DNA from 4 places in the Xanthocytophaga flava genome. Region 4 is predicted to be linked to each of the others. Evidence: riboswitches for the same ligand, from Rfam matches in the RefSeq annotation. Region 4 holds a riboswitch; each other region holds the start of a gene.
What was found. Region 4 has a riboswitch for cobalamin ahead of QNI15_RS23345 (TonB-dependent receptor). Riboswitches for the same ligand answer to the same signal wherever they lie in the genome.
Positions count from the first base shown of each region.

Region 1 (4,659 bases), on a different contig from region 4:
ACAAAACATTCAATGCTTTGGATGAGGCAAATGCTAATACTAGTCCCACTATTACTGTAGCTGCCAATACATATAGATGATAGTCTGTTACCCCTCCCAGTGAGCCGAATGTCCATAGTATATATTCCTGTAACTGTTCTGGCTGACTAAAATACTGCCATATACTGATAACAGATAAGGTTATAGTTCCAATCATAACACCAACAATCAACAGTACTACATTGTCTCGTATACGTCCTGCAATCAGTACTACCAGAAATAAAACCAAGGCCGAACCCATTGAAGCTGCTACTACAATCAGCCAACTACCAGAAATACCCAGTTGCCGGATAGCTGGCATACTGGTAATATGTCCATTGGAAAGCATTACTACTGCTACACCTAGTGCTGCTCCTGCTGTGATACCTAGTTCTGAAGGGCCTGCCAGTGGATTGCGAAACAATGTCTGCATTTGCAGGCCACTTACAGATAGACCACATCCAACCAATACAGCTGTAATGGCTTTGGGAATACGAATTTTCTGAACAATATAAAGCCAGGCTGTTTGTTCGGATGTCTGCTCAAATAGAATACGTACTACCTCCCGAAAAGGAATAGATACAGAACCCAGCATAATATCCAGCAGAAAGCCTGTAATGATGAGAAAAATTAATGAACTCACCACGATCTTTCGGAAGGAGGAATGGGATTTGGACATAGTACGGCCAGCCTCAGTATTTTGGGAAATCATTGTACCTGTTTGTAATACACCAGTTCGTGATCAGGCAGTAATTCCGGATGAAGTATCTTAATCATATCTGCTAGTATCAGGTGAGGACTTACCGCGCCAGACTCCCAGTAGTCGTTAGCTCCCTGTTCATTGGTCCGTTTGTTATAATTATATACTTTACCTGTTTTGAAGGAGATAAAGTCCCCATATCGTTTGTCTTTGGCCAGAATATCCTGTTTGGTATCAATGAATCCTACATTGAGCCAGTATTCAGCTTCCAGTGCTATTGGATACACAGCTTCAAAACTGAGAGGCAGGCTACCTGTAGTTTTCTCATTTCGCCAATGATAATCTGTGCCCGCATCTTCAAAAAAGTGAGCCATGTAGCTATCTCCATCCGGAAGAAACCAGGTGTCCTTGTATGTCATACCAGTAATGATACTTGGCTTATGTTTCACATTGCGGGTTAGGTCCGACAATCGTTTATACTCTTGCGCAATTTTTACAAACTTTTCATTTGCAAGTGCTTCTTTGTTGAGTAAGGCTGCCATTAACTTCACCCATTCAGCACGTGCCAATGGAGTAGTTTCTACCCATTCAGAATTAATCAGCACAGGAAGGCCTGCATCTGTAAGGGTTTTATAGTGATCCATCCGGGCTGTTGCGCTTCCCACTGTCATAACCAGGTCAGGATGCATCGTAATCAGCTTTTCTTCATTGATTGCTTGATCGTTGCCAACTTCTGTGATTTCTCCTTTGGCAATTCGTTTGAGTACTTCTGGGGAGGAAACATATTTCAAATTGCCCAACCCGATTAATGTATTCTGGGCATCAAGAAAGCTAACCAGACCTACGTGCATAGACGACATGCCAACCAGATTACGGACAGGGATCTCAATTTTCTGATACAGATCATAGCCTGCGGGACGTGGGGTGCCACGTTGTAGTAAAAGGTAACGTGCTGTATCTCCTTTTGCTTCAAAAGGATTGAAGATATGCACTATCTTATAATGGTTGAAGTATTGGATGGTAAATCCTTTGGCATACTCAATCTCAACTTTATCCGGAAAATAGTTTTGCTGGATAGCAGTGGTTTCTTCTGCGGAATCTGATTTGGATGAGGAACGGCAACTGGTCAGTATTCCAGTCAGACAGTAGAGAGCTACTATCCAAGATGAACAGCGAACCAGTGAAGGCAGCGACAAAATCCTTTTGTGGCTGCTTCGGGTTAGGTTTTTTTTTGTTTTCATGAATACATGCGCCTTTCTTCCGAAAGCGATAAGTATGAAACCCCAACAGGCAGGTCTTCTGACTTCCCCAGATCTGACTCCTTCCCGCTCAATGTAAAAATGAACAGTGGAATAGCAACTTGTCAGTCTCGGATAGGACGGGGTTACAGCAGCGGAGACTGTTCCGGATTTACACCGGATTCCCTTTTAAAGTAAACACTACGAGTTGTATCGCTTACTACCTTCAGGAATGGCAAAGCTAAGAAAATTTTATGGATTTGGTGAGAGAAACAAAAAAGCCCGATGTTATAAGTATGAACATCAGGCTGGTAGTGGAGATCTATATAAGATAAGTTTTACAACTGACTTAACAGTTTATCTCGCATTCCCCAAGCATTTTTATTCTGAGGATTTGTCTCTGTTGCTTTGGTATAGAAAAGGATTGCCATTTGGGGGAGTCCCTTTCGCATATAACATTCACCTATAAGTTCATAGTTATAGGACGTATCCTCAGGCTTGCCGTTCAATAACAAACTTAGTTGGAAAATACGGATTGCTTCATCAAATTTTTGTCTTCGCATCAGGTATTTGCCCGTGCTGATGAGATCGCCAATCTCAAATGAAAAGTCATAGATGTCTTGTTGTGTTTCCCGAATATGACGATAAAAAGCCAGCCCCTGTTCAAAATCCTTTAGAACCTTTTCCCGTAGGTCCAGATATACTGATTTTTTGGGTAGAGAATAGGGTTTGTCATGTAAAATAGCATAGATAGCATCTTTCAGTGGATATACTTTAAAGTTCTGATTGTTGGTCATCAGAATAATGGTGATGCCTTCTTTTACATTGCAGGACATCAAAGCCTCATAGTTAAAATTGGAACCATGATGCTGATGCCAGGTCAGTTGTTGGTTTTCAAATTCAGTGCTGCCGAGACTGGTTTCATTATCTCCAAAGCTTTCTGCCAGTTCCTTAAAAGAAGTTTCAGAAATGAGTTGATAGGAATGCAGACAAGTTGTCCATTTGTAAAGATCTTCTACGGGTAATCTAAGCCATCCGGTAAGGCTTTGAGTAAAGTTGGCAGGCTCTACAAAATTGTTATCAAACGGACGTGCTGTAGTTACATCGACAGTATAGGCGTCAATAACTGTTTGGGACATTTTACAGGGTTTGAAAATGTATTTCTTTACAAATTCCGTATAAGAGAGTCCAGAGATCTTTTCAATGATCCAGCGTTGCAGATACACATTGAGGTAACTATAAATAAAAGCAGTACCTGGTTCAAATTCCAGTTTAGGCAGCTGAGTCAGAAAGGTGCGAACCTCTTCTTCGGAACTTGCATTGGACGCAGGTAAGCCACTCGTATACTGAATCAAATGTTTTATCTGAATCTTATCAGCCCAGGATGGAAGAAAGGTAACATATTTTGATACTTTGTCCTCCAGCTTTAGCTTTCCTTTTTCTTTTAAAATCATGATACTTACTCCATTAAACTCTTTCGAGATAGAACCTATGTCAAAGCGCATAGAAGGAGTAAGCATTTTGCTTTTTGCCGCATCAGCGTAGCCAAACGAAGACAGATAGATAATCTTGCCTTTTTGAGCTACCAGTGCATTGCCATTAAAGATTCCGCGTTGGTTTGCAGCTTGTAACAGTGAGTCAATGCGTTTGATCTTATCTGTCTGTGCATAGCTACAGGTAATAAGAAGTACAAATACAAAAATGAAGATAGATTTCATAGTTTACACAGATTGCCTGGGGATAGTAGTTTTTTGCAATAGTATAAACAAGGATATGCTTTGTGATGGAAAACTAGCTAAACTGCTCTATATTCTTGTGAATGACTTGAGTTCAGTTTCTAGTATATACATATTCGTTTTACCTTTAGGAAATTAAAACCTCATATGAAGCAACTGTATATATGGAGCTGGTATTTTGTCTGTATTACTTTTTTATCTTCCTGCCAGTCTCAATCTGTTGCCAATCTGTCTACTGAACCACTAATTTCCAAACCACGGTTTCAGATAGGTGATAACCTTCAATGGGCTGCTACAAACTATAATGATAGCCACTGGATGTTGCAAAGAGGTGATACAAAAGATAAAGTATTTTGGATAAGAATTGCTGTTACACTGCCTCAGCCATCTACAGATCATCTAGGGCTTGCTATTCATTCATTTGGGGCATTTGAGTGTTATTGGGATGGAAAACTAATAGGAAAGAATGGTATTGTACAGGATAGTCTGAATCAGGAAATACCTGGAATTGTCGACAGTTATTATCTGCTTCCTGATTCTGCAGTAGTGACTGGTACACATACACTAGCTTTGCGTATGTCACAGGCATATATAAGTGATAACTACCGACGAGTTAGTGCTCGAATTACCGACTATACCTCTCTGATACGATCACCTTTATTGCAAACCTCCTTTATGTGTATGCTGGCTGGCGCATTTCTTATGACATCATTGTATTACCTGTTTTTATATAGCCAAAACCGAAAGAGATATGTGGTATTGATGTTTGGTGTGGTTTGCTTTCTTTTTTGTGCATTGCTGATGCTGGAATACCTGAAATTCTATATAGATATTCCTTACACACATTTTTATACGCGACTGGAAGTTATAGGTATCCTGACACTTATTATCGCTTTTTTGATACCCTGGTACTTTGCCATACAGTTTACATTACCTAAAAAGTCTGTCTTTTTATCTGTTATGGGAG
Region 1 covers NZ_JASJOR010000005.1:192,267-196,925, forward strand. The annotation lists gene QNI15_RS09795 (FecCD family ABC transporter permease) at 1-730, opposite strand, end outside; gene QNI15_RS09800 (ABC transporter substrate-binding protein) at 727-1,959, opposite strand; cobalamin riboswitch at 1,991-2,199, opposite strand; gene QNI15_RS09805 (serine hydrolase) at 2,295-3,674, opposite strand; gene QNI15_RS09810 (histidine kinase) at 3,840-4,659, shown strand, end outside.
Region 1: it holds a riboswitch for cobalamin, as region 4 does, so the genes downstream of both, QNI15_RS09800 (ABC transporter substrate-binding protein) here and QNI15_RS23345 (TonB-dependent receptor) in region 4, are expected to answer to the same signal.

Region 2 (4,659 bases), on a different contig from region 4:
TACTGGAATAAAACTTCTATCTTTGAGGTATGAAACCTCAATTTCTGATTGCCGCTCCATCCAGTAATAGCGGCAAAACTACACTAACACTTGGATTATTAAAAGCATTAAGTCTTAGAGGATATAAGGTACAACCCTTCAAATGTGGTCCTGATTATCTGGATACCAAACATCACACAGTGGCAGCCAGTCAGCAAAGTATCAACCTGGATGCATTTATGATGAGTCAGGAACATATTCACTCTCTATATAGACGGAATACGCAAAATGCAGATATAGCTGTAGTGGAAGGAGTTATGGGGCTTTTTGATGGTGCATACAAAATGCAGGGCAGTAGCGCAGAAATGGCAATATTATTGGATCTTCCAGTTATTCTGGTTGTCAATGCCAAAGCCATGGCTTACTCAGTTGCACCTTTACTGCATGGATTTAAGACATTTGATTCCCGGCTTACAATTGCAGGAGTGATTTTCAACTTTGTTACTACAGAAAGTCACTATCAGTTTTTAAAAGAGGCTTGTGAAGACGTAGGACTTGAAAGTTTGGGTTATATTCCTGCCAATCCGGAAATAAGTATACCATCCCGTCATCTGGGACTTTCAGTTTCTACTGAACACAATTATTCGGAAATAATAGAAAAAGCAGCTCTACATATTGCAAAAACTGTACAAATAGATCGATTAGTAGATCTTTGCACTAGTTCAATTTCAACTACTCAGACTTCACCTGCCCATACTCCCAATACAGCTTCTCTAAAAATAGCAGTTGCACAAGATGAAGCTTTTAATTTCACCTATCCGGAAAATCTTGAAGTCCTAAAGCGATTAGGACAAGTCACTTTTTTTAGCCCATTACGTGATACCATTCTACCTGAAGCAGATTTGATCTATCTGCCTGGAGGTTATCCGGAACTACATTTAAAAGAGCTATCAGAAAACATATCTTTAAGAAATGCTTTATTGGCTTATTGTCAAAATAACGGTTATGTATTGGCAGAATGTGGAGGTATGATGTATCTGGGCAAAGCTATTAGTAATGCAGAAGGCAAAGAATATCCGATGACTGGGTTTCTGGATATTACTACATCTATGCAGCATGCAAAACTTTCGTTAGGATATCGATCTATATACCATAATGATAATATATACAAAGGACATGAATTCCATTACTCAATAATGACTACAGCCAATGAAAGTACAACAGATGTTCAGGTCAAAACAGCACGTCAGAGAGATATAGATGTACCTGTATATAGAAAAAATAATGTACTTGCTTCCTATATTCATTTTTATTGGGGAGAGGATTGTAGTTTGCTCTATGATCTGGTAGGCATCAAGAATCTTTATACTCATTGACTTATACAGAATAATTTTACATGTCACCCTTCTATTTAGTAGTTCTAATTCCTTTGTGGATTGGCTATTTGCTTGACTTATGTCTTGGCGATCCACGATGGCTTCCGCATCCTATTCGATTCTTTGGCAATCTGATTTCTCATGGAGAAAAACTTCTCAATACAAACTCCTTTCGATTAGTAAAAGGGACACTCCTAACAACTACCCTATGTGTAAGCACATTTTTGTTTTTTTATTGGGTGATAAAACTCCTTTATTCTATACACCCTGTACTCTATTACATCTTCTCTTCAGTATTTCTTTTTTATGGTCTTGCCAATAAAAGCCTTTTACAGGAGGGAAAAGAAGTTTTTGATCAACTCAATACAAAGGGGTTGGAAGCAGGTCGTAAACGTTTGTCGTGGATTGTGGGGAGAGACACAAGTCAACTGAATCCAAACCAAATACGTACTGCAGTCTGCGAAACACTATCTGAAAATCTGAGCGATGGTGTAATTGCACCTTTATTTTATTATGCATTAGCCGGAATTCCAGGTATGATGACATACAAGATGATTAATACACTGGATTCTATGATTGGCTATAAAAACGACAAGTATTTTTACTTTGGAAAAGTTGCAGCTCGTCTGGACGATATAGTAAACTTTATACCTTCACGACTCACTGCATTATTGATGGTGCTGGTGACATTTAATACACGTGGACTTCAGTTTATTTTCCAATATGGTCATAAACATGCCAGTCCCAACTCCGGCTATCCGGAAGCTGCATTAGCAGGTATTTTGGATACGAGATTTGGCGGCCCGAATGTTTATCATGGTACACTTGTTGAAAAACCTTTTATTGGTCATACTGTCAGAGATATTACCCATAACGAATTCTATCGAATCTATTATATTAATCATGCAACCACACTTCTATTTCTACTTATTATTAGCCTTACATATTATATTTTGAATAGATTGGATATACAAATACACTGGTTTTTGTAAAAATCTAAAACAGATAGCTATCTTTACAACCACAAACTGGTTCTTCAGAATAATTTTCTAAAGATTAAAAGGGAATCCGGTGTAAGTCCGGAACAGTACCCGCTGCTGTAAGTTCATTTTACTCGTTTTTAACATCTCTGGCCACTGTGAAATCTTCATGGGAAGGCGTTAAAAGCTGAACAAGTCAGAAGACCTGCCGTTTGTGCAATCCATCCTGCTTCGGGAAAAAAGCAGAAGAGAGAGATGTATGGGCGTTGTGTGCCCAATCCCCTCTTAGTTTCTATATCCCTACAGGTTTGGAGTCAGACTTACTGTTCACTCTAAATTTGTTACTCTTTATGTTGGAAATTACAGGGAATCATGTTTCCGGATTACTTTTACTTTTCGTATTAGGCTTGAGACATGGACTTGACCCTGATCACATTACTGTTATTGATGGATTTACTTACCGCCTTCATGAAACCAAAAGCCGTTGGGCTCGCTGGGTAGGAACTCTGTTTACATTCGGTCATGGACTTATGGTTACTGGAATTGCTTTATTCCTTAGCTTACTGCGGAACAGTTTTGAAGTACCCGAATCTCTCAACTTATTAATTGAATGGGTTCCATTGATTATGTTGGTCATAATTGGTATTTCCAATGTCATTAATCTCACTCAAAAAAAAGAGGTAAAGACAGTTAGTCTACGTAAATGGTTACTCCCTACATCACTTACCTCCCATCTGAATCCATTCTCTATCATTTTGACTGGAATTATATTCGGATTCATCTTTGATACCTCTACTCAGATAGCGGCTTTTGGCTATGCAGTTTCTGCTTCTGACCAATGGGTTTATGCAGTTATTGGAGGTTGTGTATTTTCAGGAGGTTTGATGCTTACAGGTACTTTCGACTCTCTTTATCTTAGCAAATTACTCCAGAAGTTTGATCAGAAACGGATTCGCAACCATCGCTTTAAACTCAATCTATTGATTACATTCATGTGTTTTGCAATTCCCGCCTACAAATTAAGCTGTATGGTTAATCCTGCACTGGAACTTGATGATTTCCAAAACAATGTAGTGGGACTTATATTTATAGGTTTGATCGCATTGTTGTATATCGACCTTTACATCCGATACAAAATACATAGTAGAACAGCCCACTAATTTCATCAGATGAATTCATTGACTATCAGTATACTTGGTTGTGGCTGGCTGGGATTACCCCTGGCAGAACATCTCTTACAAAAAGGCTATCATATCAAAGGATCGACCGCAACAACTGCTGATATAGAAAAATTAAAACATCGAAATATTATTCCTTATCATCTTGAAATCACAGATCAACGTATTTTATGTGATGATCTTGCTGGATTTTTGTCCTGTGATATTTTGATTGTCTGCTTTCCACCATCTCGCAGAGAAGACATTGAACACTATTATCCAGCTCAGATACAGCAATTAGTATCTGTTTTGAAAACATCATCTGTGAAACATATTTTATTTATTAGTTCCACTTCTGTATATCGGGATACCAATCGGGAAGTGACAGAGGGAGAAGCACAATTAGCAGAACGAGGAAGTGGCAAAGCATTACATCTGTCAGAAGATCTTTTACAAAGTCAGTTTTCAACTACCTGTCTACGGTTTGGAGGGCTGATCGGCTATGACAGAATGCCGCATCATTATCTACACAAAAAGAAGCTGGTTACAGATGCTCACACTCCATTGAATCTCATTCATCGAGATGATTGTATCCAACTAGTTGAAAAAATTATTGACAAAAATGTATGGGGAGAGGTATTGAACGCCTGTGCAGATACCCATCCTACACGAAAAGAATTTTATATGACAGAGGCAACTGTATATGGATTATCTTTGCCTGAATTTTCAGACGAAACAGCAACAGGCTATAAAATCGTCCGTTCTGACAAAATCAAACAAAGGTTAGATTACACATTTATCTATCCGGATATTCTGGCCATTTCAGCCATTGAAAAAAGCATCAACAAATACTAAATCTATTAACCTGTCAGTAGTGAAAAGAGGAATATTACTTTGTGGACACGGCAGTCGTGATAAAGAAGGCATTGAAGGCTTCAAGGAACTGGTGTTACTACTTAAACACCGTTATCCGGATCGTATAGTGGATTATGGCTTTCTGGAATTTTCTCATCCGGTATATGCAGCGGCAGTGGAGCGGATGTATCTGGAAGGAGTCCGTGAAATTACGGCTGTGCCTGCCATTTTATTTGCCGGAGGGCATGCCAAGAACGATATTCCTTATGAGATGAATAGCCTGCAACAACAATATGAAGGCTTAACGATCAA
Region 2 covers NZ_JASJOR010000003.1:206,464-211,122, reverse strand. The annotation lists gene QNI15_RS06260 (cobyrinate a,c-diamide synthase) at 30-1,355, shown strand; gene cbiB (adenosylcobinamide-phosphate synthase CbiB) at 1,376-2,347, shown strand; cobalamin riboswitch at 2,367-2,562, shown strand; gene QNI15_RS06250 (HoxN/HupN/NixA family nickel/cobalt transporter) at 2,686-3,495, shown strand; gene QNI15_RS06245 (NAD-dependent epimerase/dehydratase family protein) at 3,505-4,347, shown strand; gene QNI15_RS06240 (sirohydrochlorin chelatase) at 4,322-4,659, shown strand, end outside.
Region 2: it holds a riboswitch for cobalamin, as region 4 does, so the genes downstream of both, QNI15_RS06250 (HoxN/HupN/NixA family nickel/cobalt transporter) here and QNI15_RS23345 (TonB-dependent receptor) in region 4, are expected to answer to the same signal.

Region 3 (4,659 bases), on a different contig from region 4:
TTGCACATATGCCAGGCAGCCAGACAGTACTACCTATCAATATAGTGACATCCCTGTTGGGTGCTCCTGTTGTGATATGGATTATTGTGACCCGAAGTAATCTAAGAGCATCCTTTGTATGACAGCAAGAAAATCTATACTCACTGCTGTTGATTTGTCAATTGGCTATCGTCTATCTAAAGAACAAACATATAAAATAGCGGGTCCTTTGCAGCTGAACTTATGGCAGGGAGAGCTGGTATGCCTGCTAGGCCCAAATGGGGCAGGTAAGTCTACGCTGATGCGTACACTTGCAGGTTTACATCCTGCGCTGGAAGGCTATATTAGTATTACCAATTTACCCTTGTCTGATTTAAAACCCCAGGATTTAGCTCGAAAGCTAAGTATGGTACTTACAGAACGGGTAGGAACAGGCAATCTGACAGTCTATGAACTAGTAGCATTGGGACGTTACCCCTATACAAGCTGGCTGGGTACTCTTACAGCTAAGGATGTGACCAAAGTATATGAAGCAATGGATGTGATAGGTATAACAGCCTACCAGCATCGTTCTATTCAGTACCTGAGCGATGGGGAACGCCAAAAAGTGATGCTGGCCCGTGCCTTGGCACAGGATACGGACATGATTATGTTGGATGAGCCAACAGCCCATCTGGATCTACCCAGTCGTGTGGAAATGATGCAATTGCTGCATCAACTGGCAAAGAAAACCCAGAAAGCTATTCTGCTCTCCACTCATGAGCTGGACTTAGCATTACAGGCAGCAGACAAAGTATGGATCTTACTACCTGATGGCAGCTTAGAGGTGGGTACACCTGAAGACCTTGTACTCAAAGGAGCCTTTGAATCAGCCTTCGCCCGCAAAGGACTTCACTTTGACCAAGCAACAGGAAGCTTTGTATTACATAACGATAGCCAGGGTCCTGTCATTGGACTTAGTGGTCATAAGGATTTGGTATTCTGGACACGTCGCGCACTACAACGGGAAGGTTTTTGTATCGAAACAGACCAGACAAGTGCATATAGAATAGAGGCTTTATTTACTAACAATCAACCTGACTGGACTCTTTATCAGAACGGAATTTCTGTAAAATACAACTCTATGGCTGAAGTGCTAGCTGCACTTCAACTATGGAAAAAACAAATAAGTACAATTACCTGATACTAATTTAAATCAAAAATACCAGTAGAAGCTTGTTTAGCTTTCACATACAGGTGTTTACCTCTTCGATCTGATCAGGTAGACTTAAAAGGGAATCCGGTGCAAATCCGGAGCAGTCCCCGCTGCTGTAATCCTGTTTACAAAGCTTTTGATATACCATGTCACTGTCTGTTATCAGATGGGAAGACAATCAAAAGTCAGGAGAGCCAGAAGACCTGCCTGGATGAGATTTATACCCGCTGAGCTTTCGGGAGAAAAGTACAGTGCATAGTACTCATCATCAATCTATTATTAAGATTGAAGTGATATGCCTGTCCTTGCGTTCAGCTCATTGTTTTTATTCATTTAATTAAATTGAACTGTGAACTTAAGGCTATCTATTATTCTATTTATATTCGCTGTTATTCTGTTTCTTGTAACTGTTCAATCAGGTATTGCTCAACAACAGGTAGCTGATTCTATCTGGTCTTATCAATTAAAAGAAACAGTAGTTACGGCAACCCGTTCTTCTATAGAAAAAGAACGAATCCCTCAGCAAATCGATATTATCTCCCAAAGGGATATTAAACAAACATCCTTTATAGACGCTATAGATCTGGTAAAGAAGAACTCTTCAGTCAGTGTATTACAGTATCCTGGTTTGCTGGGAGGTGTAAGTATACGGGGATTTCGGCCTCAGTTTAGTGGCATCAATCAACGTACACTTTTGCTGGTAGATGGTCGCCCGGCAGGTACCGTAAACCTGGCAACTATTGATCCGGGTAGTATTGAACGTATTGAAATACTTAAAGGACCAGCCTCTGCACTCTATGGAGCTCAGGCAATGGGTGGTGTGGTGAATGTCATTACCCGAAAATCAACAGATAAAATTCACTCTTCTCTTTTGGCAGAATATGGTTCCTATAGTTCCTTACGTATTGGTGGTCAAACGGGAGGCAATCTGACAGAGAAGCTAGACTTTGATTTGTCTTTTCAATCCTTTAGTCGCAATGATGACTATAAAACCGGAAAAGACAACTGGTTGCGCAATGCACTTCATGGAGGTACGGCCATCAAATATTATATAAAACAACCTGCTACTGAAATCAATGACAGCCGTGGTGATGGAATCCGCAGAGATTATACACAACTGAGTTATTATTCGGGTTCGCTACGGGCAGGTTATCAGCTTACTTCCAACTGGCGTCTGGATGTTCGGGGAGAACGTTTTCTGGCACATAGTATAGAATCACCTAGTGACATTGAATATGGAAATACCCAGCCTAGTACCAAAGACATTGGTCGGGCAAATGGCGAAGTAAGTCTGGCTGGCACAATGGGCATTCACCAGCTTAGCCTAAAGGGATATACTGCTCAGGAAACATCTGATAATTATACACTCGAAAATAATGGTGTAAAAATACCACCTTATCGTTCTTACCAAAGTCAATCTTCCTGGAAGGGAATACAGGTAAAAGATGTACTGAAACTAGGTATTCATCAACTTACTCTGGGTATAGACTATACTAGTGTATCTATTCAAACACATTCCTATTCCAATGATACGACAGAAACAAGACCTTACAGTCCTAACTATGCATTACACTCAACAGCCATTTATGCACAAGGTCAGTTTTTCTTCCTGAATAACCGCCTGACAGTAACACCAGGCCTTCGGTTTGACAGAATTACATTTGATGTAAAAGCAACTCCACTTCTTACTACTTATACGCCAGGCAATGAAACCAATCCTTTTCTAAGTCCAAGTTTGGGTGCACAATACCAGATTATCGAACCGTTGAAAGTGCATGCTACTATTGGCCGTGCATTTGTGACTCCGGATGCCTATCAGGTGGCGGGATTTTCTCAATTGGGCAGCAACAAATCAGTTGCCATTACTCAAGGTAACCCAGAGCTGACTAATGAAAACAGCATTACCTGGGATGCAGGAATCCGGTTTATCAAACCTGCTATTGGATTTACAGCAGATATCACCTATTTCTCTACAGTAGTACAAGATCGTATTACGAGTCGTACTACCCGTTATACAACACCTGAATTTACGGTCAATGGAGATACAATCAAATCCCGAACAACCTATATAAATGCGAATAAAGGTGAGATACGCGGTCTGGAAGCAGAGGTAGCCTATGACTTTGGAGCATTAAAAGAGTATGCATACTCATTCCGTGTATTTGCAAACGCTACCTCTATCTCTCATGCAAAGGAAGTCACCATAGGTACAGATGGTAGTACAACTCGTAAAGACATTTACAATATAGCATCGCTTACCATGAATTATGGTATTGAATACAATAACATGAAAGGTGCTTCCTTACGGATCAACGGACGGTATGTCGGTCATCGAAAGGATACAGACTATAATGATTTATTATATCCGGAAATTCAGTATCCGGTCTTTATGGTGATTGATATGGCAGCCTCTTATATCTATGCCCATCAGCACACAGTAAGTCTGCTGGTAAATAATATCACAGACGAAAACTATTATGAAAAACGAGGCTACAATATGCCAGGCAGAAATTTCACATTGCGTTACAGTTTTACCTTCTAATATAGAATGTAAAGTTATAAGAGAATGGTAACCATTCCCTTATAACTTTACTATTAAATTTCACAAAACCATGAAAATATATACCCGTAAAGGAGACAAAGGTACTACAGGACTTTTCGGAGGCAAACGTGTTGACAAAGACGATGTCCGAGTTGAATGTATCGGTACACTGGATGAAGTTAATTCAACCATTGGCTTACTACGTGTCAAACTAGGTTCTGAGCATGAGTGGCAGGCAAATCTGCATAAAATTCAGAAAGATATGATGGATATGATGTCACATCTGGCCCGACCTTCGGATACCAAAAAAGTAAACACGAATCCTATGCCTGAAGATGGCGCTGAGTTTTGTGAAAACTGGATTGATGAGTTAGAATCAAAGATGACCTCCCCGTCAGACTATTTTTTACTACCAGGTGGTAATGAGATCTCCGCTTTGTGTCATATGGTTCGGACCCAGATGCGTCGTGGAGAACGTAGCCTCACATCATTAATTAAAACAGATGAGGTACATGAGGCAATACCTGCCTATATCAACCGGCTATCTGACTTGTTTTTTACATTAGCCAGAGCTGAAATGGACAAAGCAGGAGTAGCAGAAGAAAAATGGCAATTATTCCTATACAAACGATTTAAAGATAAAGCCTAATGATCAGGAAAAGTCCAACAGGAATATATTTCTGTAAGACACCTTTTATTCGGAACAATTCTCCAAATTGGACAGACCTCAGTATATCTTTTGGAATTTCTTTCTTTGTATTGTTTTTTTCTCTTTTCAGAAAGAGAAAAAAACAATACTTTTGTTCATATCTTTGTGTCCAATAAACTCACATATCAGGTAACATATTAAGCAGTTATACACTTCTAACCCATCTTCGATATACCTATATCAACTAAGCGTAGACATACTTGCATTATCAGGAGAATCCAATTCTCTAAATCT
Region 3 covers NZ_JASJOR010000005.1:187,371-192,029, reverse strand. The annotation lists gene QNI15_RS09795 (FecCD family ABC transporter permease) at 1-122, shown strand, start outside; gene QNI15_RS09790 (ABC transporter ATP-binding protein) at 119-1,162, shown strand; cobalamin riboswitch at 1,197-1,399, shown strand; gene QNI15_RS09785 (TonB-dependent receptor) at 1,524-3,716, shown strand; gene QNI15_RS09780 (cob(I)yrinic acid a,c-diamide adenosyltransferase) at 3,787-4,365, shown strand.
Region 3: it holds a riboswitch for cobalamin, as region 4 does, so the genes downstream of both, QNI15_RS09785 (TonB-dependent receptor) here and QNI15_RS23345 (TonB-dependent receptor) in region 4, are expected to answer to the same signal.

Region 4 (4,659 bases):
TTATCTCACTTCCTTCATATGGAAGGTATTTTGCTTTAGAGAATGTATACCCTGCTGTCACATCCAGTCCTCTGTAAAGACTTCCACTGATTTCTGCTTCAAACCCTTTGGATTCTGCAGAGCCAATCCGTTTGTAGATACCTCCTGCAAGTGCTTCTACCTGATTGTTTTTTCGCATATAATAAAAAGCAAGAATGGCTGTCCAGCCTGAACGCTCCAGACGAGAGCCTATCTCTGCCTGATAACCAGTTTCCGGATCAAACGTTTCTCCATTGGGTGCAATTCGGCGGGAAGGTTTAAAGTAAGTAGAATACGAACTATAAACAGACAAAGGCTCAAAAGGTTGATATACCAGTCCAAACCGATAGGTCAATGCATTTTTAGAAATAGTTGATTTCGGGCCTTTTTCGGTCACATGCCGGGTTGCGTCTACCTGATTGGTATAGTAGCTGCCATTAAAGATGTCATATCGTAATCCTATCAGTGCTTTCAAATACTCTGCAACCTTGATCCAATCCTGTATATATACTCCATGCACATTTTCCATAGTAGCCCTATAATTCTGGTCTGTGAAGGAAATATACCCCTGATTGAGAATCGGATTATGAATAGGAATTGTAGCGTTTTTGGCTGGACCATTGACATCTCCGTTATAGGTCTTCCTGTCCAGTATACTGAGTGCATAACCTACTAATACTTTGTGTACAATAGAACCAGTTAGCCATTCACTACTAAGCTCCAACTGATTTTGAAGAGGTTTGGTCAGGTGGTTGAAATAAAACGGAAAGGATCGGGTAAGTGAATCCAGTGAGGCATTGACAGAAAGTTCTTCTGTTGAAAAATAGTTGATATTGTCATCATAATAGGATACCTGATCTGACAGTTTTACTTTTTCAGAGAACTGGTGTACAAATTTAAGCTGATAGTCGAAACGCGTATGTTTTAAAAAGTCGGCAGGGTCATTGTACCGCGTATCGACATCTAGTCCAGGTATTTTTTTACTACCTTCCAGCATAGGAATGCCTGTGTCCGTATCATAGTTGTCTTTGTTTACACCCACTGTCAGATAAAACAAATCTTTACTGGTAGGTGTATATTCCAGTGCCAGGTAGGCATTGTTTGTAGTAGACCCAGAATATCGATACCCTTCTGTATCGGACATCCCAAAGTCAACCCGATACCGCAACTGGTTACTGATAGAACCGGAGGCTCCCGCTCTCATTCTGCGGGTATTATAACTTCCATAGGTAGCTGAAAATTCCGCTTTAAATTCTTTTGTTGGGCGCTTTCTAACAATATTGATAATCCCTCCCAGCGCTGAATGTCCAAACAAAACCGAAGCGGGACCTTTTAACACTTCTATACTTTCTACATTAGCCAGATTCGTTGTAGGGGCACTGGTGGAGATGTTGTGTCTTTCGTCTCTGACACCATCTACAAGTAGTACAAAGTTACTGAATCCCCTGATAGTAAAATGCTGAAATCCCCCATACGTATTATTCGCTCGCACTCCTGTAGTATTCTTCATTGCCTCACCCAGATCATCTGCTCCACGCTGTTCTATAGTCTTTACAGAAACGGAAGAGGTCGTCAGCGGGATATCCCGTAGGGGAATTGCCTGTTTGGTAATAGCCGTGAAACCGGATTTTCTGTCGGATGTAATCACTATTTCCGACAACTCATTGGTCTTGCTGTTAAGCTGATAATTTAGCGAAATTCTTTGTCCTGCGTTTACCACAATAGTTTGTTTTAATGCCTGATAGCCAATGCCACTAATGGATAATATATATTTTCCGGCAGGTATATTTTTGAGTAGAAAGTGCCCCGTTTCACTGCTGGTAGTACCATATGCCGTTTCATCCAGGCCAATGGTCATATTAGGGAGTGGTTCTTTATTTTCGGATTGTATATATCCGGAAATACTACCCTTTTCAGATTGAGCCAGCATACATAAAGGCAGAAATAATAGACAAAAAAATAGAGGCAACTTTTGTTGTAGGGACTTATTCATAGAGAAATACAAGGTCGAGGTTTGGTAGAGTAATTGATTGATGAACAGACCGAAAGCCGATGAAACAGTCTGGGTTCCAGGTGGAATGTTTTTACCTACCACTTTTGCCTCAAGGACATGATCTTTTACTATCTGATGGGTACTTGTTGACTCATCATCAAAAATACTCTTTCTGTCTGACGGTATATAGACAGTTAATAGGTGGCTCTGGCTATCAGTGTGCGGATAGCAGCCATAAGGTGTTTGCATACTTTTAACTGTGTTAAGATGAATAGTTAAAAGCTCTTACACTCCACAATGTAACAAGGGATAAAATCAAAGACAGGGGAGAGATCTGACTGAAAACAGGCATGCATATGATGAGGTTCATCTACGTGAACCGCCTCAGATCCATAGTTTGTAAAAATTTCAGAACAGAAAACACCACACCTGACCGTGCTTCAAACCGCGAAAGCATTGTCATACTGGAAAAGGCAGGTCTCCTGACTTGTAACACGTATACCATCCTTCCCATATCATTGATACAGTGGACAAACAAGGGTATACGCTTTGAAGGTTACTTACAGTTGCGCGACAGTTCGTGATTTTCACACGATTCCCTATTAATCGGCATTATGCAGAACCTCTTCCAGAGGGTATAAAGTAAAGAACTTACATGAAGGGGGCGAATATACGTGATTTATCTGATTTGGATGTAGGTTTAGATTAATTCCTGTTTTGTCATGGAATTCCATGGATAAGAAGATTGTTTGCTATGCAAGGTATAAACCCTGGTTTTGGTATCCGGTACGGATTATTATTTTAGCAAGAATCAAGATGGATTTATTAATGAAAAGACACTAATTTGAACCTATAATTCTAATCAGTGTCTTTTTTGTTTCAAATGAGATTTAGGACGATGAGAAAGTTTCATCGTTTACTAACAATTACATGCAGAATTAGCTGACCAGCAAGCATCATGGTGCTACTATCAGATGTTCTACAGGTTGGTTCTCCTTTTCCTGAAGTGGTAATTCATACAAGAAGAAAGGATTAGTATAACCCGCATTATGTAATACAGGTTTGGCAACATTGAACACCTTTACACCTTGTTTGGTGGCACCTTCCAGGTGTCCATGATGAGCATGCCCATGAAAGGCAACCGTTACTTCCCTGCGATCCAGCGGTTCTGCTAAGTAAGATGATCCAAGAAAAGGGAAAATCTCCTCAGGCTCGCCAACCACCGTTTCTTTGATAGGAGAGTAATGTAATACAGCCACTTTTAGTATATCAATATCATCTCCCTCCAGGCGATACAATGCCTGATCCAGTTTCAAGGATTCTTCCACTGCCGCCTGCACATACGCTTTATTCATTTCTTCCCCAAAGCGGGGAAGCATAAACCGGTCAAAGCCCCCGCCAAACCCTTTTACACCTGCAAATCCCACTCCATTGATAACCACTGATTCTCCATCCAATACATGAATCTTGTTATTACATAAAACATGTCTGATTTCATCCTGTTGATTATCATGATAATCATGATTACCCAGTACTGCTATCACCGGAATAGAGCAAACACTCAGTTCCTCAAGCAAGATCTCAGCCTCACTGGCTTGTCCGGTATCTGTCAAATCACCACACAGAATCAGCGCAAATGCCTGTTCTGATACAGACTGAAAGCATTCTTTCCATTTGCCACGGTCAGTTGCTTTAATATGAATATCGCCAATAGCAGCGATTTGTTTGCTTTTCAAATTCATATCTATATGCTTTTCATTGTGATTGTTTTATAATTCCATTCCCGTACGTCAATATCATACTGCGTCTGATCAATGAGAGGCCCAAGACACAACGTTTGTTGCGGTGTTGGTAAATCATACTGTTCCTTGGCTTTTGCCAGTAACTCCTCCATTAACCAATGGGGAACCAGATCTCTTTTTGACGGATAACAAAACTGGAAGCTAAGCAGCTGAGCCATAAGCAACTGCCAGTGTATCTCCAGGTGCATCCACACCCGGTTCCAGTTCAAACGGTCTCCATAACGCACAATCAGGTGGTTCAAGTCAGCTCCATCAAACCGCTCCCGGTTTTGTACATAGATTTTACACCAGAATAATTCTTCTGCAGATAAAAACTGAACAGGTACACCACAAAACTCTCCCGCATACGAATTTTCCATCCAGCTATCATCTACTGTACAAATATTATTTACTGTGTTATATATAATATCCATAAAGTAATCATCGTGAAAGTACACCTTAGCCAACCATCGGGAATCGGTAATTTCCGTATGATATCCCATAGAGGAAAAGTGTTTGAGAATCTTAGGATACTCACTGGCTTTACAGAATATATCCAGATCCTTGGTGTCACGATAGATGCCTGTATACTGTTGCAGAGCAAATGCTCCTCCTACGAGATAGGATAATCCAGCTTCATTGAGCATAGTAAGAGCTTCTTTGTAGAATTTTTCTGCTGTTCTTTTTTCTTCCTCAGTAACTTTACACTTAACCATATGAATATATTTAATCTTTGATATTTCTCCCGAAGCTATTCGCATCTAGAAAAGCAAAGCTAAAATTGTGTGCCTCACAGTATTGATTGTCAGTTACTAAGTAAAAACAACTCTTATGCATATTACCATACAAAAGGGCATTACAGATTTG
Region 4 covers NZ_JASJOR010000017.1:150,125-154,783, reverse strand. The annotation lists gene QNI15_RS23345 (TonB-dependent receptor) at 1-2,260, opposite strand, end outside; cobalamin riboswitch at 2,467-2,653, opposite strand; gene QNI15_RS23340 (metallophosphoesterase family protein) at 2,968-3,753, opposite strand; gene QNI15_RS23335 (nucleotidyltransferase) at 3,756-4,508, opposite strand; gene QNI15_RS23330 (GNAT family N-acetyltransferase) at 4,624-4,659, shown strand, end outside.